DNA from 2 places in the Nonomuraea ferruginea genome. Region 2 is predicted to be linked to the other one. Evidence: riboswitches for the same ligand, from Rfam matches in the RefSeq annotation. Region 2 holds a riboswitch; the other holds the start of a gene.
What was found. Region 2 has a riboswitch for glycine ahead of gcvT (glycine cleavage system aminomethyltransferase GcvT). Riboswitches for the same ligand answer to the same signal wherever they lie in the genome.
Positions count from the first base shown of each region.

Region 1: another riboswitch for glycine. It lies ahead of gcvP (aminomethyl-transferring glycine dehydrogenase); the one in region 2 lies ahead of gcvT (glycine cleavage system aminomethyltransferase GcvT).

Region 1 is NZ_BAABFD010000002.1:206,420-217,086, reverse strand. It holds gene ABD999_RS04330 (mannose-1-phosphate guanyltransferase) at 1-2,206, shown strand, start outside; gene ABD999_RS04325 (double zinc ribbon and FHA domain-containing protein) at 2,464-2,976, shown strand; gene ftsR (transcriptional regulator FtsR) at 3,000-3,626, shown strand; gene ABD999_RS04315 (bifunctional nuclease family protein) at 3,733-4,203, shown strand; gene ABD999_RS04310 (MerR family transcriptional regulator) at 4,352-4,972, shown strand; glycine riboswitch at 5,024-5,115, shown strand; gene gcvP (aminomethyl-transferring glycine dehydrogenase) at 5,270-8,101, shown strand; gene ABD999_RS04300 (tetratricopeptide repeat protein) at 8,262-9,131, shown strand; gene ABD999_RS04295 (hypothetical protein) at 9,831-10,178, opposite strand; gene ABD999_RS04290 (alpha/beta hydrolase family protein) at 10,262-10,667, shown strand, end outside.
Region 2 is NZ_BAABFD010000003.1:165,545-176,211, forward strand. It holds gene ABD999_RS07390 (aldehyde dehydrogenase family protein) at 1-588, shown strand, start outside; gene ABD999_RS07395 (3-oxoacyl-ACP reductase) at 593-1,357, shown strand; gene ABD999_RS07400 (gamma-glutamyl-gamma-aminobutyrate hydrolase family protein) at 1,354-2,097, shown strand; glycine riboswitch at 2,115-2,212, shown strand; glycine riboswitch at 2,213-2,310, shown strand; gene gcvT (glycine cleavage system aminomethyltransferase GcvT) at 2,343-3,434, shown strand; gene gcvH (glycine cleavage system protein GcvH) at 3,431-3,820, shown strand; gene ABD999_RS07415 (L-serine ammonia-lyase) at 3,877-5,253, shown strand; gene ABD999_RS07420 (hypothetical protein) at 5,293-5,802, opposite strand; gene ABD999_RS07425 (DUF6286 domain-containing protein) at 5,802-6,401, opposite strand; gene ABD999_RS07430 (amino acid deaminase/aldolase) at 6,540-7,730, shown strand; gene ABD999_RS07435 (DUF3618 domain-containing protein) at 7,761-8,090, opposite strand; gene bcp (thioredoxin-dependent thiol peroxidase) at 8,203-8,676, shown strand; gene ABD999_RS07445 (HNH endonuclease signature motif containing protein) at 8,740-9,222, shown strand; tRNA gene ABD999_RS07450 (tRNA-Leu) at 9,213-9,285, shown strand; gene ABD999_RS07455 (2-hydroxyacid dehydrogenase) at 9,345-10,298, opposite strand; gene ABD999_RS07460 (hypothetical protein) at 10,362-10,667, opposite strand, start outside.

The sequences.
Region 1 (10,667 bases), on a different contig from region 2:
CCGTTTCCTGGTCATCTCCGGCGACGCGCTCACCGACATCGACCTGACCGACATGATCCGCTTCCACCGCGACACGGGGGCGCTCGTCACCATCGGGCTCAAGCGGGTGCCGAACCCGCTCGAGTTCGGCATCGTCATCGTCGACGAGGCCGGGCGGGTGCAGCGCTTCCTGGAGAAGCCCACCTGGGGCCAGGTCTTCTCCGACACCGTCAACACCGGCATCTACGTCATGGAGCCCGAGGTGCTGGGCGACGTCCCCACCGGCGAGCCCGCCGACTGGTCGGCCGACGTCTTCCCCAGGCTGCTGGAGCGCGGCGCCCCCATCTACGGCTACGTGGCCGACGGCTACTGGGAGGACGTCGGCAGCCACGACAGCTACCGCAAGGCCCAGGCCGACGCCCTGTCCGGCAAGGTCAGGCTCGACATCGGCGGCTTCGAGGTGTCGCCCGGCGTCTGGGTGGCCGGCTCCGCCTCGGTCGAGCCGGACGCCGTGCTCAAGGGGCCGCTGTTCGTCGGCGAGTACGCCAAGGTCGAGGCCGGCGCCGAGCTGCGCGAGTACACGGTGCTCGGCAACAACGCGGTGGTGCGCGAGGGCGCCTTCCTGCACCGCGCGATCGTGCACGACAACGTCTACCTCGGCCCCGGCACCCACCTGCGCGGCTGCGTGATCGGCAAGGCCACCGACGTGATGAGCGGCGCCCGCATCGAGGAGAACGCGATCATCGGCGACGAGTGCGTCATCGAGGCCGAGGCGTACGTCTCCAGCGGGGTCAAGATCTACCCGTTCAAGACCATCGAGGCCGGCGCGGTCGTCAACACCAGCGTCATCTGGGAGTCGCGCGGCCAGCGCGGCCTGTTCGGCCCGCGCGGGGTCAGCGGGCTGGTCAACGTCGAGATCACGCCCGAGCTCTGCGTCCGGCTGGCCAGCGCGTACGCCACCACGCTGAAGAAGGGCGAATACGTCGTCACCTCGCGTGACTCCTCGCTGGCCGCCAGGGCGCTCAAGCGGGCCGTGATCGGCGCGCTCAACGCCAGCGCGATCAACGTCCACGACCTCGAGGCGGCGCCGCTGCCGGTGGCGCGCTTCCACACCGCCAGGGGCACCGCCGCCGGCGGCATCACGCTGCGCACCACCGCCGGCGACCCGCAGAGCGTCGACATCGTCATCATGGACGACCGCGGCGCCGACCTGCCCCCCGGCGCCCAGCGCAAGCTTGAGCGGGTCTTCTCCCGGCAGGAGTTCCGCCGCGCCTTCCCCGGCGAGATCGCCGAGCTGACCTTTCCGGCCAGGGCGGTCGAGGACTACTCGCACGAGCTGCTGGGCCGGGTCGACATGACCGGCGTGCGCGGGATGAAGGTGGTGGCCGACTGCGCGGGCGGCACCTCCTCGCTGGTGCTGCCGCGGTTGCTGGGCCGGGCCGGGATCGAGGTGCTCACCGTCAACGCGGTGCTGGACGACCTGTCGCCCACCGAGACGATCGCCGAGCGCCGGCGCGACCTGCAGCGGCTGTCGGAGCTCGTGAGCTCCTCACGCGCGGCCTTCGGCGTCAGGTTCGACCCGGTGGGGGAGCGCATCGCGCTGGTGGACGAGCAGGGCCAGCTCATCAGCGAGGAGCGGGCGCTGCTGGTGGTCCTCGACCTGGTGGCCGCCGAGCGCAGGGGCGGGCAGGTGGCGCTGCCCGTCACCACCACCCGGGTCGCCGAGCAGGTGTGCCGCTTCCACGGCGTGCAGGTGCGGTGGACCTCGACCGCCGTCGACGCGCTCACCTCGGCCGCCGGCGACCCCGGCATGATCTTCGCCGGCGACGGGCGGGGCGGCTTCGTGGTGCCCGAGTTCAGCCCGGCCATCGACGGGCTGGCCGCGTTCATGAGGCTGCTCGGGCTGGTGGCCCGCACCCGGCTCTCGCTCAGCCAGATCGACGCCAGGATCCCCGAGGCCAAGCTGCTCAAGCGGACGATCCCGACGCAGTGGGCGGCGAAGGGGGCGGTGATGCGCTCGGTCATCGAGGCGGCCGAGTCGAGCGGCGACGGTCACCGGATCGACACCACCGACGGGGTGCGGGTGGTCGGCGACGACGGCAGCTGGGTGCTCATCCTGCCCGCCGCCACCGAACCGGCGACCGACCTGTGGGCGGAGGCGTCGGACGTCGACACCGCGCAGATCCTGCTCGAACGCTGGGCCCAGGTGGTCGAGCAGGCGACATGATCCATAACAGGCCGGATCCTGTCCACGATTTGTCTGGAAGGACCGCAAGATCGTAATGTTAAGACGCGCGGCGGCATGGACCTTCAGGTAGGGGCGGTTGTAACTTTGTCAGCGTCCGAACCTGTCGTCCAGCGCCCCGCCTTGACCTTTGCCGCTGATCAGCGTAAGTTGCGGCATTCGCCAAAACGTGAAGAGCGAAGCGAGGCGCGCCCCGAGCACCGTTGCCGCGACTTCGCGGTAGGAGGCCGAGCCGATCGATGCCGAGCGTCTACTGCACGCAGTGCGGGCATGCCAACCCCGAGGATGCCCGTTTCTGTTCCCGTTGTGGGACCCAGCTGACCAGACCCGAGGTCTCCGGGGACACGACATCGACGATCTCTGTCGCGGGAATAGAGGCGTACGAGGCTGAGACCGGCGACATGCTGCTGGCCGAGCGGGCGCTGGTGGAGCAGCTCCCGCCGGGCGCGGCGCTGCTCACCGTCACCAGGGGGCCCAACCAGGGCAGCCGGTTCCGGCTCGACAAGGAGCTGACCACCACCGGCCGCCACCCGGAGAGCGACATCTTCCTCGACGACATCACGGTCTCGCGCCGTCATGTCGAGTTCTACCGCCATCGCGGCGGCCAGTTCTCGGTGCGCGACGTGGGCAGCCTCAACGGCACCTACGTCAACCGGGAGCGCATCGAGGAGGTCCCGCTCCACTCCGGGGACGAGGTGCAGATCGGCAAGTTCCGGCTGCTGTTCCTGATGCGGACCCCCGCCGGCGCATGAGCTCACAGGCGGCACGCTCGCACATGAGCATCGGGGAGGTGCTCGCCCTGCTGCAGGGCGAGTTCCCCGACGTCACGATCTCCAAGATCCGTTTCCTGGAGGGCGAGGGGCTGATCGAGCCGGAGCGCACCCCGTCCGGCTTCCGCAAGTTCACCCACCTGCACGTCGAGCAGCTGCGCTACATCCTGACCGAGCAGCGCGACCACTACCTCCCACTGCGCGTGATCAAGGACAAGATGGCCGAGAGCTTCGGCCGCCCCCGCGCGCTGCACGACAAGCAGGAGGTCAAGCTCACCCGGGCCGAGCTGCTGGAGTCCGCGGGGCTCGACGAGGAGACGCTCACCGAGCTGGAGGACTACGGGCTGCTGGCGCCGGTCGCCCGGCGCTACGACGAGGAAGCGCTGAAGATCGCCCGGGCCGTGGGCGGGCTGGCCCGCTTCGGCCTGCACGCCCGTCATCTGCGCGCCGTCAAGGCCGCGGCGGAGCGGGAGGCCGGTCTGGTCGAGCAGACGGTCGCGCCCATACTCAAACGCCGCAAGCCCGGCGCGATCGGTGAGGCCGACGAAGCGGCCAGGGAGCTGTCGGCGCTCCTGCTCGACCTCCATGCCGCCCTGCTGCGTACGGGGGTTCGTGGCGTTCTGGGCCGATGAGCGGCCTGCGGGACATTCAGGGCTCGGCGGGTGTTACGTTGAAATGCAGAAGCGGACCAGCGATGACCTGAGCCGGGCCACCGGCCAGTCGAATATGGAGCAGCCCGTGTTGCAGATGGAGGTAGTGGGCGTTCGGGTAGAAATGCCCACCAATCAGCCGATCGTTCTGCTCAAGGAGGCACACGGGGAGCGGTTCCTGCCGATCTGGATCGGCATGACCGAAGCGACGGCCATAGCGCTGGCACAGGCCGACGAGCCGCCGCCCCGGCCGCTCACCCACGATCTTTTCAGGGACGTGCTGAGCGCGCTCGGCGTGGGTCTGCGCGCCGTCAACATCGTCGCTCTGCGTGACGGCATCTTCTTCGCCGACCTCGTGTTCTCCAACGGCGTGGAGGTCAGCGCCCGGCCCTCCGACTCGATCGCGCTGGCGCTGCGCACCGGAGCCCGCATCTTCGCCAGCGAGGAGGTGGTCCAGGAGGCCGGTGTGATCATCCCCGACGACCAGGAGGACGAGGTGGAGAAGTTCAGGGAGTTCCTTGACACGATCTCACCCGAGGACTTCGGCCGGGCGGGGTAGGTATTTCAGTGCATTTACGCTTCACGACGCGCCGAGCCGGATCGTTGACTGAGCATGGTCACGGTCCTACGGTGCAAGTGAAACCCGTGGTCGACCTTTTACGAACCCCCAGATGAGGCCACGGGATGAGAGAAAGCCGGAGGTCCGCGTGGCGGTCAGCAGCGGCGAGGGAAAGACGGCCGGCCAGGAAGATCCGGTGCGGCGCGAGAGTGCGCGGCAGCGTGCCGGAGAACAAGGATTGCTCTTCGACGAGCAGCCTGCCACGCTGCCGGACGACATCGGATACCGCGGGCCGACAGCCTGCGCGGCGGCCGGCATCACCTACAGGCAGCTCGACTACTGGGCGCGCACGGGCCTGGTGGAGCCCACGATAAGAGCCGCGCACGGCTCCGGCTCCCAGCGCCTCTACAGCTTCCGCGACATCCTGGTCCTGAAAGTCGTCAAGCGGCTCCTCGACACCGGAGTCTCCCTCCAGCAGATCCGCACCGCCGTCCAGCATCTGCGCGACCGCGGGGTCGCCGACCTCGCGCAGATCACGCTGATGAGCGACGGCGTCAGCGTCTACGAGTGCACCTCGGCCGACGAGGTCATCGACCTTCTCCAGGGCGGTCAGGGCGTGTTCGGCATAGCGCTCGGCCGGGTCTGGCGCGAGGTCGAAGGATCCCTCGCGGAGCTGCCGGGGGAACGGGCGGCGGTCGTGGACGACGTCCCGGCCGACCATCCCGCTGACGAACTGGCCCGGCGGCGGCGCGCGCGCCGCATCGGGTGACGCCCCGTACCACCCCAATTAGGGTCGAGGCTGTAATCTAGGACATGCTGACGACCCCGTGCGGGAGAGTCCCCGGCACCGCCGGGGCGCCGAAGGAGCAACCCTCCCCGGAATCTCTCAGGCGCCCGTACCGCTCGGGTGAGGCAACTCTGGAAAGCAGGTGCGTCCGCCAGGCGCACTTCACCGACGGTGCAAGCCCCGTAGCGGGGTGAAGCTCTCAGGTCGCCATGACAGAGGGGGAGATCCGGCATACGCCCGCGCCCAGCGCCGGTCTCCACAGCCTCGGGAGGCATCTCCATGACCGACCTGTCAGCACCGCCGTTCTCCAGCAGGCACATCGGGCCCTCAGCGGCCGAGCAGCAGCGCATGCTCGAGGCCGTCGGCTTCGAATCGGTCGCGGACCTGGTCGCGGTGGCCGTGCCCGAGGCCATCAGGGCCAAGGACCGGCTCAAACTGCCGGCCGCCGCGAGCGAGGCCGAGGCCATCGCCGAACTGCGCGCCCTCGCCGGCCGCAACCAGGTGCTCACCTCCATGATCGGCCTCGGCTACCACGACACGGTCACGCCCGCCGTCATCCGCCGCAACCTCCTGGAGAACCCGGGCTGGTACACCGCCTACACCCCGTACCAGCCGGAGATCTCGCAGGGCCGGCTGGAGGCGCTGCTGAATTTCCAGACCGTCGTCTCCGACCTCACCGGCCTGCCCGTCGCCGGGGCGTCCCTGCTCGACGAGGCCACCGCCGCGGCCGAGGGCATGACGCTGGCACGCCGCGCCGGCAAGGCCAAGAGCCCGGTGTTCGTGGTGGACGCCGACACGCTGCCGCAGACCAAGGCCGTGCTGGCCACCCGCGCCGAACCGCTCGGCATCGAGCTCGTCGAGAGCGACCTGACCGGCGACCTGCCCGAATGCTTCGGCGTGCTGGTCCAGTACCCCGGCGCGTCCGGGCGGCTGCGCGACTTCCGCGCCGTGGCCGAGCGGGCGCACGAGGCCGGCGCGCTGGTCGTGGCCGCCGCCGACCTGCTGGCGCTCACGCTCCTGGCCGCCCCGGGCGAGCTCGGCGCCGACATCGCCGTCGGCTCCTCCCAGCGGTTCGGCGTGTCGTTCGGCTACGGCGGGCCGCACGCCGCCTACATGTCCGTACGCGAGGGACTGCAGCGCCAGATGCCCGGCCGCCTGGTCGGGGTGTCGGTCGACGCCGACGGCGCGGCGGCGTACCGGCTGGCCCTGCAGACCCGCGAGCAGCACATCCGCCGCGAGAAGGCCACCAGCAACATCTGCACCGCGCAGGTCCTGCTCGCGGTCATCGCCGGCATGTACGCCGTCTACCACGGGCCCGACGGGCTGCGGCGGATCGCCCGGCGGGTGCACCGGCACGCCGCCGCGCTCGCCGCGGGGCTGCGCGAGGGCGGCGTCGAGGTCGTGCACGCCGAGTTCTTCGACACCGTGCTGGCCCGCGTCCCCGGCCGGGCCGCCGGCATCGTCGCCGCGGCCGCCGAGCGCGGCGTCAACCTGTGGCAGGCCGACGCCGACCACGTCTCCATCGCCTGCGACGAGAAGACCGGCGCCGCCGAGCTCGCCAAGGTGTGGGCGGCCTTCGGCGTCGAGCGCGCGGACGCCGCCCTGGACGCCGTGGACGACGCGCTGCCGTCCTCCCTGCTGCGCGAGTCGGACTTCCTCACCCACCCGGTGTTCAACACCCACCACAGCGAGACCTCGATGCTGCGCTACCTGCGCAGGCTCCAGGACAAGGACATCGCGCTCGACCGTTCGATGATCCCGCTCGGCTCCTGCACGATGAAGCTGAACGCGACCACCGAGATGGAGCCCATCACCTGGCCCGAGTTCGCCGGCATCCACCCGTACGCGCCCGAGGCGCAGGCGCTCGGCTACGGCGAGCTCATCCGGACGCTGGAGGACTGGCTCGCCGAGGTCACCGGCTACGACAAGGTCTCCATCCAGCCGAACGCGGGCTCCCAGGGCGAGTTCGCCGGGCTGCTGGCCATCCGCGCCTACCACCGCGCCAACGGGGACACCGGGCGCGACGTCTGCCTCATCCCGTCGTCCGCCCACGGCACCAACGCCGCCAGCGCCGTCATGGCCGGCATGCGGGTCGTGGTCGTGGCCTGCGACGACGACGGCAACGTCGACCTGGCCGACCTCGACGCCAAGATCGGCAAGCACCGCGACCGGCTGGCCGCCATCATGGTCACCTACCCGTCGACGCACGGCGTCTACGAGGAGACCGTCACGGAGATCTGCGCCAAGGTGCACGACGCCGGCGGCCAGGTGTACGTCGACGGGGCCAACCTCAACGCGCTCGTCGGCCTGGCCAAGCCCGGCGAGTTCGGCGCCGACGTCTCCCATCTCAACCTGCACAAGACGTTCTGCATCCCGCACGGCGGCGGCGGGCCCGGCGTCGGCCCGGTCGCCGTCCGCGCCCACCTCGCCCCCTACCTGCCCGGCCACCCGCTGCGCGACGGCTCGCCCGTCGGGCCCGTCTCTGCCGCTCCGTACGGCTCCGCCGGGATCCTGCCGATCTCGTGGGCGTACATCAGGATGATGGGCAGCGACGGCCTCACCGCAGCCACCGAGCAGGCCATCCTGTCGGCCAACTACCTCGCCCGCGGCCTCGCCCCGCACTACCCCGTCCTCTACACCGGCAGGGGCGGGCTGGTCGCCCACGAGTGCATCGTCGACCTGCGGCAGATCACCAAGGAGACCGGCGTCACCGTCGACGACGTGGCCAAGCGGCTCATCGACTACGGCTTCCACGCGCCCACCATGTCCTTCCCCGTCGCCGGGACGCTCATGATCGAGCCGACCGAGAGCGAGGACCTGGCCGAGCTGGACCGGTTCGTGGACGCGATGGTCGCCATCCGCGCGGAGATCGCCAAGGTGGCCTCCGGCGAGTACGACCCGGCCGACAACCCCCTGCGGAACGCCCCGCACACCGCGGAGGCGCTGACCGCCGACGAGTGGAGTCACCCGTACTCGCGGAGCGAGGCGGCCTATCCGGTGCCGTCGCTGCGCGAGGACAAGTACTGGGTGCCGGTGCGGCGGATCGACCAGGCGTACGGCGACCGCAACCTGGTGTGCTCCTGCCCGCCTCTGGAGGCGTACGAGGACTGACAACGGCGGTCCAGGCCCGGCCCTGCGCGGCCGGGCCTGTTCGCGTTCCAGGGGGGCATTTCGGACCAATCGGGCGTCAGCCAGACCGATGGGGTCAACCGAGCAGACATGATCGCGAGAACTCGTTAGGCTCGGGGCGTTCGTCGCCGAAGGAGCTCTCTTGACGTTCTCAGAGCTGGAGACCCCGCCGCTCGACACCGCCCGCCGCCTGGCCGAAGGCGGTGACCTCGACGGCGCGGCCGCCATACTCGCCGAGCTCGCCGCGCAGCCCGGCAGCCCCGATCGGGCGCAGGCCGCCGTGGGGCTCGCCGTGGTGCTCGACCAGGCGGGCGACGTGGAGGGGGCGCGGGCCGCCGCCAGGACGGCGCTGGCCACCGGGCATCCCGAGTTCGCCGCCCAAGCCGCCTGCCACCTCGCCCAGGGGTTCGAGCGTGAAGGGCGGCTGGACCAGGCGCGCGGGGCCTGGCAGGCCGTGCTCGGCGTCGGCACCCCCTCGTACGTGCCGCTCGCGCACCTGGCGCTGGCCCGGCTGGCCGGCGAGGTGGGCGACTACGACGAGGCGGAGGCCGAGCTGCGCGCCGCCATCGAGACGGGCCACCAGAGCGGGGACGGCGCCCCGGCCGACGGGGAAGCGTCGCGTGAGGGTTCTCAGCCGGACGGACCCGTCGCCGAGGTGCGGGTGCACGCCGCGCAACAGCTCGCCGACCTGCTGATCGGGCGCGAGGAGCCGGGGGAGGCCGCCGACGTGCTGCTCGACGCACTGGAGGACGCCGCCTCCGGTGAGGACGCGGCGCGGTTGCGCGTGCAACTCGGCATCGCGCACCTGGAGATGGCCTGCGCCGAGTTCGCCGAGGCCGTCGAGCAGGGTGGCGAGGCGCAGGTGAGCGCGCTGGCGATCGAGCTGCTGGCCCGCACGCTTCCCCTGCGCGGCCGCGACGACGCCGCCGGGCAGGTGTGGGCGTACGGGCTGGAGCACCAGGACGAAGGCCTGGCGGCCGAAGTACGCCTCCGCTACGACCGCGACACCTGAGCCGACCCCACAGCTTTCGAGTCAGGGCACCGTTGTGCGTGCCCCGCAGTGATTTTCGAACACAGGCCACCGTCGATGAGTCCGGAAGCGTGCCGACGGCCACCGGGTAGTGCGGGCGAACTGCGGTTGAGAACCTCTCCAGGCCGCGCCGGCTCTGCCCTCTCATGGGTTGCGGATCGCAGCTGACCGCATGGGAACCCGATGGGTCACGGGTGGACGAGGTGGAGGGTGCGCAGCTGACCGTGTGAGAACCCTTCGGCCCGCGTCAGTGGTCGGTCTGCTCGTGTGGAGTGCGGGCGATCGCTTGAAAGCCTCTCGGCCGCGTCATGGTCGATCTCGTCCGCTTGGGTTGTGGAGTGAGGGCAGCCGTGTGATCCCTTTCGGGTGTGGGCGGCTCGCCGCTGTGGGTTGACGGGGCGGGCGGCCGATTCTCGGCGGCAGGTCAAGACCTTTTCGGGAACCCCCACGGGTCGGGCGCCGCAAGGCGTGCCTTCGGCCCGCTCAGCTCGCCGTAGTTCCAGGGGCGTGGTGGCCGGGCTTGCCTTGACCGTAACAGGCGGCGCATCAGCGCGCTGGCGGCAGGTCAAGACCCTTTTTGGGAACCCCCACGGGTCGGGCGCCGTAAGGCGTGCCTTCGGCCCGCTCGGCTCGCCGGAGTTCCGGGGTGGCGCCTGGGGGAGAGGGGGACGGGGTTGGCCGTCAGGGGCGGCGCATCAGGGCGCCGGCGGCGGCGATGTTGATCAGGACGATGGACAGCCAGGCGACGATCAGCCCCACGGTGCCCGCCTGGCTGGCGGCGATGGCCGTCAGCGGGACGCCGATGCCCATCGAGCCCAGCGCGATCGGCACCATGGAGCGGGAGCTGTCGTTCTTGCGCTTGGTCTCCTTGCCGCGCCGCTTGAGCTCGGCTTCGACCCGGGCCGCTATCGTCGCGTCGAGCCGGTCGGCCAGGGAGTCGACAAGAGCGGGCTCGTAGTCGGGGCCGAGGTCGCGGCGGGCGTCGATCGTCGCCCGCAGTTCGTCGCGGACATCCCTCTCCGGTTGCATAGAGGACATCCTGCCCTGTCCGGAGGCGCGCCGTCATCAGACCTGGGAGCTATGTTGAGCTCCTCCCCAGGTACGGTGCTGCCATGGAGATCATGACTCCCCGGGGGCCGGCGCGTGTCGACGTCGACCAGGAGGAGCGCGGCCGGCTGCTGCTGGTGCTGACGCACGGGTCGGCCGGGGGAGTCGACGCGCCCGACCTGCTGGCGGTCCGCGAGGCGGCCCTCGGCATGGGCGTGACCGTGGCCAGGGTGACACAGGCGTTCAGGATGGCGGGGGCGCGGGCGCCCGGATCGGCCGAGCGGCAGGACGAGGCGTGGCTGGCCGTGCTGGCCGAGCTGCGCGGCCGGTGGCCCGGGCTGCCGCTCGTGCAGGGCGGCCGGAGCAACGGGGCGCGGGTCGCCTGCCGGACCGCGCGGGCGGCCGGGGCGGTGGCGGTGGTGGCCCTGGCGTTCCCGCTGCACCCGCCCGGCAAGCCGGACCGTTCCAGGG
Region 2 (10,667 bases):
GTCTTCGACAACAGCGGTCAAGACTGCTGCGCCCGCTCGCGCGTGCTGGTGCAGGAGAGCGTGTACGACGAGTTCCTGGAGCGGTTGTCGGAGGCGGTGCGCGGGCTGCGCGTCGGCGACCCGCTCGACCCCGCCACCGAGATGGGCCCGCTGATCAGCCCCGAGCACCTGGAGCGGGTCCGCGGCTTCGTCGCCGACCCGTACCTGCAAGGTTCGTGCCCGCAGGGCCGCGGCTACTGGTTCCCGCCGACGGTGCTGACCTCGAACGTCACCGACCGGGCGTTCACCGAGGAGATCTTCGGGCCTGTCGTGTCCGTGGTGCCGTTCGCCGGTGAGGCCGACGCGGTCCGCATCGCCAACGACACCCGTTACGGCCTGTCCGGCTCCATCTGGACCCGCGACATCGGCCGGGCGCTGCGGGTGGCCCGCGCGGTCGAGTCCGGCGCGCTCTCGGTCAACTCCAACTCCTCGGTCCGCTACTGGACCCCGTTCGGCGGCTTCAAGGAGTCGGGGCTCGGCCGCGAGCTGGGCCCCGACGCGCTCGCCGCCTTCACCGAGACCAAGAACGTCTTCATCTCAACGGAGTAGCCCTATGCAGCGTTTGCTGGACCGCGTGGCCGTCATCACCGGAGCGGGCAGCGGCATCGGCCTGGCCACCGCGCACCGGTTCGCCGAGGAGGGCGCCAAGGTCGTCTGCGTCGACATCGACGAGGAGGCGGGCGCCAAGGCCGCCACCGAGGTCGGCGGCCTGTTCGTCAAGGCCGACGTGACCAGCGAGGACGACGTGGCGCGGATGTACGAGACCGCGTTCGAGACCTACGGGAGCGTGGACGTCGCGTTCAACAACGCGGGCATCTCGCCGCCCGACGACGACTCCATCCTGGAGACCGGCATCGACGCCTGGCGCCGGGTCCAGGAGGTCAACCTGACCAGCGTATACCTGTGCTGCAGGCACGCCATCGGCTACATGCGCCGCCAGGGCAAGGGTTCGATCATCAACACCGCCTCGTTCGTGGCCGTCATGGGGTCGGCGACCTCGCAGATCTCCTACACCGCTTCCAAGGGCGGGGTGCTGGCCATGTCGCGCGAGCTGGGGGTGCAGTTCGCCCGCGAGGGCATCCGGGTCAACGCGCTGTGCCCGGGGCCGGTCAACACGCCGCTGCTCCAGGAGCTGTTCGCCAAGGACCCCGAGCGGGCGCAGCGGCGGCTGGTGCACGTGCCGCTCGGCCGCTTCGCCGAGGCGTCGGAGATCGCGGCCGCGGCCGCCTTCCTGGCCAGCGACGACGCGTCGTTCATCACGGCGTCGCAGTTCCTGGTCGACGGGGGGATCTCCGGCGCGTACGTGACGCCGCTGTGAGCCGGCCCGTCATCGGTGTCAGCACCTACGTCGAACCCGCCCGGTTCACGGTGTGGGACCTGCCCGTGGCGCTGCTGCCGTACATGTACGTGGAGCAGGTGACGCGGGCGGGCGGGCAGCCGGTGCTCATCCCGCCGGCGGGCGATCCGGCGGCGCTGGTGACCCGGCTGGACGGGCTGATCCTGGCGGGCGGCGGGGACATCGACCCGGACCGGTACGGCGCGTCACCCCACCCCCACACCGACTACATCCGGAAATTTCGTGACACCGCCGAGTTCGCCCTGATGACCGCGGCCCTCGAAGCCCGGACCCCCTTCCTGGGCGTCTGCCGGGGTCTCCAGGTCCTCAACATCGCCCTGGGCGGCACCCTCCACCAGCACCTCCCTGACGTCGTCGGCCACACCGGCCACTCCCCCGCCCCCGGCCGGTTCGGCCCCCTCCCCGTGCGCCCCGCCGCCGGCAGCAAGCTCGCCAAGATCCTCGGCGGCGCCCCGGTCACCGTGCCCCACTACCACCACCAGGCCGTCGACCGCCTGGGCACGGGCCTGACAGTGACGGCCACCTCCGGGGACGGCACGATCGAGGCCGTGGAACTCGACTCCCACCCGTTCGCCGTCGCCGTCCAGTGGCACCCGGAGGCCGCCGACGACTGTGCCCTCTTCGAAGCCCTAGTCGCGAACGCTCTGGTCGCGCACGCCGCGGAGTTCGCGGACGCGACAATTCACCCCGAAGGCCATTAGGCTTGCCACATCACCGTCGAAGCCGTGCGGGAGAGCGCCCTGACAGCCGGTCGGGGCCCCTGAAGGAGCAAGCCCTCCCCGCGAACCTCTCAAGGCAAAGGACCGTACGGCCGAGGTGTCCTCTGGAAAGCAGGTCCGCGCGACCTCGCCGAAGGTGAAAGTCCGGAAAAAAGCCGGGTGAAGCTCTCAGGCACCGACGACAGAGGGGGAGGATCCCGGCATCCGATCCTGTCCTGAGGTGCGACATGTCACGACCGACGCCGCTGAGAGACGTGCACGAGTCTCTCGGCGCCACCCTGACCGACTTCGCCGGCTGGCTCATGCCGCTGCGCTACGGCAGCGAGTCCGCGGAGCACAACGCGGTCCGCCAGGCGGCCGGGCTCTTCGACCTGTCGCACATGGGGGAGATCTTCCTCACCGGCCCGCAGGCGGCGGACGCCCTGGACTACGCCCTGGTGGGACACCTGTCGGCGCTGGCGACCGGGCGGGCGCGCTACACGATGATCGTCGACGAGCGCGGCGGGGTGCTGGACGACCTCATCGTCTACCGGCTCGGCGACGAGGAGTTCATGGTCGTGGCCAACGCCTCGAACGCGGGCAAGGTCGCGGACGAGCTGATGACCCGCGCCAAGGCTTACGACGCGCGGGTCGAGGACCGCTCCGACGAGTACGCCCTCATCGCCGTCCAGGGCCCGCGCTCCCAGGAGATCCTCGCCACCCTCACCGACGCCGACCTGGCCGGGCTCAAGTACTACACCGGCCTGCCCGGCAGGGTCGACGGGCGGGAGGCGCTCATCGCCCGCACCGGCTACACCGGCGAGGACGGCTTCGAGCTGTTCGTGGCCGTCCAGGACGCGGTGCCGCTGTGGCACGCGCTGACCGCCGCCGGCGAACCGTACGGGCTGAAGCCGGCCGGGCTGTCCAGCCGTGACACGCTCCGCCTGGAAGCGGGCATGCCGTTGTACGGCAACGAGCTGAGCGCGGAGCTGACCCCGTTCGACGCGGGGATGGACAGGGTGGTGAAATTCGACAAGCCGGGCGACTTCGTGGGCAGGTCGGCGCTGGAGGCGGTCAAGGACACCCCGCCGCGGCGCCGCCTGACCGGGCTGGTCGCGCGCGGCCGCCGGGTGCCCCGCCACGGATACCCGGTGACCAAGGACGGTGCCGTCGTCGGCGAGGTCACCAGCGGCGCGCCCTCGCAGACGCTGGGCAAGCCCATCGCGCTGGCCTACGTCGACGCCGGCATCGACGCCGGCGAAGGTCTGGCCGTCGACATCAGGGGCAGGCAAGAACCCGTGGACGTGGTCGAGCTGCCCTTCTACAGGAGGAACAAGTGAGCAACATCCCTGACGACCTGAGCTACACCAAGGAGCACGAGTGGATCTCCGGCCTGGAGGACGGCCTGGTCGCCACGATCGGCATCACGGCCTTCGCCGCCGAGGCCCTCGGTGACGTGGTCTACGTGCAGCTCCCGGAGGTCGGCTCGACCGTGGAAGCCGGGGACTCGATCGGCGAGGTCGAGTCCACCAAGTCCGTGAGCGAGATCTACACGCCTGTCGGCGGCGAGGTGGTCGAGGTCAACCAGACCCTGGTGGACGACCCGTCGCTGGCCAACAGCGACCCGTACGGCGAGGGCTGGATGTTCAAGGTGCGCGCCGACGGCGACGCCGCCGACCTGCTCTCCGCCGAGGAGTACGCCGCCCTCACCTCGGGCGAGTCCTGACCCACCCGCCGGGGCCCGGCACCGGGCCCCGGCCCCGCGCGTGAAAGGCGCCATCAATGGCGATCAGCGTCTTCGACCTCTTCAAGATCGGGATCGGCCCGTCCAGCTCCCACACCGGCGGCCCGATGGCCGCCGCCCACCGGTTCGCGCGCGGCCTGCACCAGGACGGGCTGCTCGGCCGTACGGCGCGCGTCGAGGCCATCCTGTACGGCTCCCTCGGCCTGACCGGCAAGGGCCACGGCAGCGACAAGGCCGTCCTGCTGGGCCTGTCGGGCGAGAAGCCCGAGCTGGTGGACGTCGACACCGTGGACGAGCGGCTGGCCGCGATGCGCGAGTCCGGCACGGTCCGGCTGTTCGGCGAGCGGGAGATCCCGTTCGTGATCGGCGAGGACCTGGTGTTCGAGCGGAAGATCTCGCTGCCGGAGCACCCGAACGGCATGCGCTTCACCGCCTACGACGAGGCGGGCGGGAGCCTGCGCGAGAAGGTGTACTTCTCCGTCGGCGGCGGCTTCGTGGTCGACGAGACCGCCACCGGCGCCGGCCGCATCAAGCCGGACGACACGGTCCTGCCCTACCCGTTCACCACCGGCGAGGAGCTGCTCAAGCACTGCTCGGCCACCGGCCTGTCGATCTCCGGGCTGATGCTGGAGAACGAGAAGGCGTTCGGCCTCGGCGAGGACGCGATCCGCGCCCGCGTGCTCGACCTCTGGCGGGTCATGACGGAGTGCGTGCGGCGGGGCATCGCCAAGGAAGGCGTGCTGCCCGGCGGGCTCAAGGTCAAGCGCCGCGCCCACCAGCTGCACCGCCGCCTGCAGGCCGAGTCCGCCGAGAAGGATCCCCTGCAGGCGATGGACTGGGTGTCGCTGTTCGCCCTGGCCGTCAACGAGGAGAACGCCGCCGGGGGCCGCATCGTCACCGCCCCCACCAACGGCGCGGCCGGCATCATCCCCGCCGTGCTCACGTACTACTCCCGCTTCACCCCGAACGCCGACGACGACGGCGTGATCCGCTTCCTGCTGACGGCGGCGGCGATCGGCGTGCTGTTCAAGGAGAACGCGTCCATCTCCGGCGCCGAGGTCGGCTGTCAGGGCGAGGTCGGCTCGGCCTGCTCGATGGCCTCGGCGGGGCTCACCGAGGTCCTCGGCGGCACCCCCGAGCAGGTGGAGAACGCCGCCGAGATCGGCATCGAGCACAACCTGGGCCTGACCTGCGACCCGATCGGCGGCCTGGTGCAGATCCCGTGCATCGAGCGGAACGCGGTCGCCTCCATCAAGGCCATCACCGCGGCCCGCATCGCGCTGCGCGGCGACGGCCGCCACCACGTGTCGCTCGACAAGGCCATCAAGACCATGCGCGACACCGGCAGGGACATGCTCGACAAGTACAAGGAGACCTCGCGCGGCGGCCTCGCCGTGAACGTCATCGAGTGCTGAGACGCTTCGGAGCCGGCCGGATCCCAGGCAGCGTGAGGTCTAGCGACGGACGTGGATGCGGACCACCGCGCCCAGCTCGTCGTCGCGGACCTCACGCCGGATGCGGCCGACGATCTCCCGGTCCAGCTTGCCCACCACCGCGCCCACGTCCGCCCCCGGCGGGCAGGAGAGCGAGATCCGCAGCCGGGCCGCGCCTTCCAGCTCGCCGAGCACCCGCACCGCCGCCCGCGACAGCCCTTCCACGTCCTTGAGGCCCACGCAGAGCATCGCCGTGCCCGTACCGGACCGCGTCCCGAACCGGCCCCAGCCGAGGCTCAGCAGCAGCCACCGGAGCGTCACCAGCGCGAGCACCACCAGCACCAGGGCCACCAGCCAGGGCACCCACGGCTGCCCGCTCAGAGCGTCGGCGGTGCGCTCCGGCAGCACCCTGGCCCGCGGCGACAGCCCGCGCAGCTGGCCCTGGCCGCGCAGCCAGGCGAAGCCGCCGGCGATCAGCAGCACCGCGCCCACCACGGCCAGCCCCAGGCGGTTGCCCCCGTACTGCCGCATCACAGCCCCTTCCTGCGCAGCCGCACCACGACCTCACCCGTGCCGAGCGTGCCCAGCCCCGCCAGCCGGTCGCCCACCGCGGTGCCCACCTGCCTGAGCATCGCGCCCGACGACTCGGGGCCGGTCACCACGGTGACCTCGATGCGCCGCCTGCGCAGCCGTACCCTGACCCGGTCCACCCCGTCGGCCTGCCGCGCGACCTCGCGCAGCGTGCGGCGCAGGCCGGAGCGGGTGATGCCGATGACGATCAGTGGGTCCGTGGTCTCCACGGGTATGAGCCTGCACCGGCCCGGCAGCACCGCCAGCAGGAGCAGGCCCAGCCCCAGGCCCGCGACCCCCAGCGCGGGCGCCGACAGATCCTTCCACGATGACGCGGACGCCAGCGCGGCGGCCTCGTCGATCGGCACCAGGCCGAGCGGCCGGGCCCACAGGCCCGCGACGATCTCCGCGGCGAGGAGCCCGAGTCCGGCGGTCAGCAGCGCCGCCACGGCCACACCGGCGGGCGTTCTGGCTGGTCGGAGCACCCGGCGGGATCTGCGGACCGGGGAGTCGCGCACCGCGGCGGAGGTACCGGGCAGAAGCTGCTGGAGCGTGGTCATCACAACCATCAGAGGTACACGGGCGAGGCTCCCGCTCGACCGTGTCCCCGCCGCCCGTTTGCAGGATCATTACGGGCCATGCGATCAATGCGAATCAGCCTCATGTTCAATTGCCGGTTATGCCGTTACGCTGCCGGTATGGACGACCGCCAGCGCTACGACCGTGCCACCGCCGCGCTCGAGCCGCCGTTCGCCATCCTCGACCTGGCCGCGATGCGCGCCAACGCCGCGAGCATGGTGCGCCGGGCCGCGGGCAAGCCGATCAGGGTGGCCACCAAATCACTCCGATCCCGGCCGCTGCTGGAGCGGGTGCTGGCCATCGAGGGCTTCCGCGGCCTGATGGCGTTCACCCTCCCCGAGGCGCTCTGGCTCGCGTCCCGAGGCCGCACCGACATCCTCGTCGCCTACCCCACCGCCGACCGGCAGGCCCTCGCCGCCCTGGCCGCGGACGCCGACGCCGCCCGGCACATCACGATCACCGTCGACTCGGCCGACCACCTCGCCTACCTGGACCAGGCGCTCTCCGGAGTCCACCCCCGGCACGAGATCCGGCTCTGCCTCGACATCGACGCCGGCTTCGTCGCCCTCGGCGGCCGGTTCAGGGCCGGCGCGCTGCGCTCCCCCGTCCGCGACGCCGACCAGGCCGCCCGCCTGGCCGCCGACATCGCCAAACGCCCCGGCTACCGGCTGGCGGGACTGCTCGCGTACGAGGCCCAGATCGCCGGCGTCGGCGACGCCCCCCAGAGCGCCGCCTACGGCCGCGTCGTGCGGCTCATGCAGACCCTCTCGGCCAGAGAGCTCGTGATGCGCCGCGGCCGCATCGTCAACGCCGTCCGCCAGGTCGCCGACCTCGAGTTCGTCAACGGCGGCGGCACCGGCTCCATCGAACGCACCGTACGCGAGAAGGCCGTCACCGAGGTCGCCGCCGGATCCGGGCTCTTCCACCCCAGGTTGTTCGACTTCTACCGCGGCTTCACCGGCCACCCCGCCGCGATGTTCGCGCTCCCCGTCGTGCGCCGTCCCTCACCGGACACCGTGACCGTGCTCGGCGGCGGCTACATCGCCTCCGGCCCCCCGGGCACCGGCCGCGCGCCCCAGCCGTACCTGCCCGCCGGCCTGCGCTACAGCCGCGACGAGGGCGCGGGCGAGGTGCAGACCCCCCTCACCGGCCAGGCAGCCGAGGACCTGCGCGTCGGCGACCGCGTCTGGTTCAGGCACGCCAAGGCGGGCGAGCTGTGCGAGCGCTTCGACACCCTCCACCTCGTCGACGGCGACACCGTCGTGGAATCCGTGCCGACCTACCGCGGCGAGGGCAGGACGTTCCTCTGACCGCTTACCGCCGCCGTGTTCCTCTGACCGCTACCGGCGCCTGCGCCGCCGCCACAGCACCACGGCCGCCCCCAGCACCAGCACCGCGCCCACCCCGATCAGCACCGGGGCCAGATCCGGCGGCTCCTCGTCCCACAGCCGCTCAGGGTCCTGCCCCAGCTCCACCGGCCGCGGCGACATGCCCAGCGCGTCACTCACCTGCGCCACCAGGTTGCCCGCCCTGGTCTTCACATCCGCCACCGTGCGCTCGGCGACCCGCTTCGGGCTCACCCGGTCGGCGATGGCATCCACCGTCTGCGCCAACTCCGCGCGCGTCCGCGCGATCCGCCGCTCCAGCTCATCAGGATCGGTGTCAGCCATGACTCTCCTTCCGGCGCGCTCCTGCTCGTGACGATCAGTCTGTCAGGTCATCACCCCGGACGGCACGCCAGCCCGGCCGGTAGGTTCTCCAGGAGAACCACGGGAGGACCTGATGACCGAATCCAAGCTCGCGCCCGGCGACGCCGCGCCCGAGTTCACGCTGCCCACCTCCGACGGCGGCAGCGTCTCTCTCGCCGACCACCGCGGCAAGCGCGTGATCCTCTACTTCTACCCCGCCGCCATGACACCCGGCTGCACCAAACAGGCCTGCGACTTCCGCGACAACCTCGGCCGGCTCACCGACGAGGGCTACGTCGTCCTCGGCGTCTCCAAGGACAAGCCCGCCAAACTCGCCAAGTTCGCCGAACGCGACGCCCTGACCTTCCCGCTCCTGTCGGACCCCGAGCTGGAGATCCACAAGGCGTACGGCGCGTTCGGGCTCAAGAAGCTGTACGGCAAGGAGGTCGAGGGCGTCATCCGCTCCACCTTCGTCATCGACCCCGCCGGAAAGATCGAACAGGCGCTGTACAACGTGCGAGCCACCGGCCACGTCGCAAGCCTCAAGAAGAAACTCGGCCTTTCCTGACCAAAAGGACTTCGCTCGTCCGCAAACACTGAAACTGTCGGCCGGCTTTTCTAGCTTTACGACATGGCCGCTTATCAGAAGTACACGCGAGCGATGCTCGCCGAGGCGGCGGCGACTTCTCTCAGCGTTGCCGATGTGCTCCGCCGCCTGGGCATCAGATGGACCGGCGGCAGTCATGCACACATCAGCCGCCGGCTGAAGCACTTCGCCATCGACACCTCCCATTTCGTGGGGAGGGCGCACGGCAAGGGCAGGAGATCTCCCACCCTGCGCCCCTATCAGGAGATCCTCGTCCTCCGCCCGCCGGCGTCCATCCGCGAGAAGGCGCCCGCGCTGCGCCGGGCGTTGCGGGAAGCCGGGCTGCCCTACGCCTGCGCAGGCTGTAGGATTGACGGCACGTGGCAGGGAAAGCCGCTCACTCTCCATGTCGACCACATCAACGGTGATTGGCTCGACAATCGACAGGAGAATTTGCGATTCCTCTGTCCGAATTGCCATTCTCAGACCGCCAACTTCGCGGGCAGGGGAAAGGCGAAGGGGCCGTAGCCCAATGGCAGAGGCACAGTCTTTAGGTGGCTGGCAGTGTGGGTTCGAATCCCATCGGCCCTACATTTTCCTTCATTCTCGCCGGCAGATCGTGCTCCCTGCGTGGCGATTTCTGCTGTAGATCACGAGACCGTGTTGGCCGGTCGTTCACCGCGGGCGTACTGGGCTATCTGAGCGGCGGCCACCTGCCAGGCGCGGGCGTCCGCCTGGGGGACGTCGCCTGCCACGTGCGGGGTGATGAGGACCCCGGGGGTGTGCCAGAGGGGGTGGTCCGGGGGAAGGGGTTCGGGGTCGGTGACGTCGAGGATGGCGCGCAGGCGGCCGGTGCGGGTCTCGGCGAGCAGGGCCTGGGTGTCGACGACGGGGCCGCGGGCCGCGTTGAGGAGGATGGCGCCGTCCTTCATGGCCGCGAGGAAGTCCTTGTCGGCGAGGTGGTGGGTGCCGGGGGTGAGGGGCAGCATGAGGGCGACCACGTCCTGGGCGGGCAGGAGGGCCGGGAGGTCGGCCATGGTGACGACGCCGGGGCGGGGGTGGCGGGCCATCATCGTGATGTGCGGGCCGAACGGCTCCAGGCGGGCGCGGAGCTGGACGCCGAGGTCGCCGGCGCCGAGGATGAGCACCCGCTTGTCCCAGAGCGTCTCGGCGACGTGCGGGTTCCAGCGGGCGGCGGCCTGGTCGGCGGCGAAGGCGGGCAGGTCGCGGGCGACGGCCAGCAGGGTGGCGGCGGCCCATTCGGCGACGGCGGGGCCGTGGGCGCCGCGCGCGTTCGACAGGGTGACGTGGGCGGGCAGGCGGCCGGTCCAGTTGTCGGTGCCGGCGCTGAGCGTCTGCACGAGCCGGAGCGCGGGCAGCCGGTCGACGAGGGCGAGCACGCGGTCCACCGGGCGGGAGGGGATGACCATGACCTCAGCCGCCTCGGCGCCTTCCGGCGGTTCGTCGCGCACGTCGTACAGGAGCGCGGTGACGCCGTCGACGGCGGCGAGCGCGTCGAGGCCGCGCGGCTCGGGCACGAGGGCGATGAGGGGCTGGTCGGACGCTTCGGACTGGGCGGGCGTGATGGGCTCTTGTGTCGGCATGGTGTTCCCGGGGTTCGGCTGCCACGGGTTCATTCCCCGTATCGGATCGGAGAACCTGGGGATCTAGCCGACGCGCGTCGGGAGGGGCGCCGGTTCGAGGTCGCAGATGACGCGGCCCTCGATGCGGAGGCAGACCGGCGGGCGCTCGCCGGGCCGCTGCCAGGAGTCCGTCGGGCCGGGGCGGGCCCAGAGGGCGCCGGTCAGGGCGACGGCGCCGCCGCCGATGAGGCCGCCCACGACGAGGCCGGCGAGCCCGGCGCCGACGACCTGGGTCTGCTTGCGGCGCAGGAAGTCGCGGAGGGTGGGCTTGGCGGGCGGTGCGGGCAGAGGGCCCCAGCCGGGGCCGGAGTACGGGCCAGGCCCGAGATC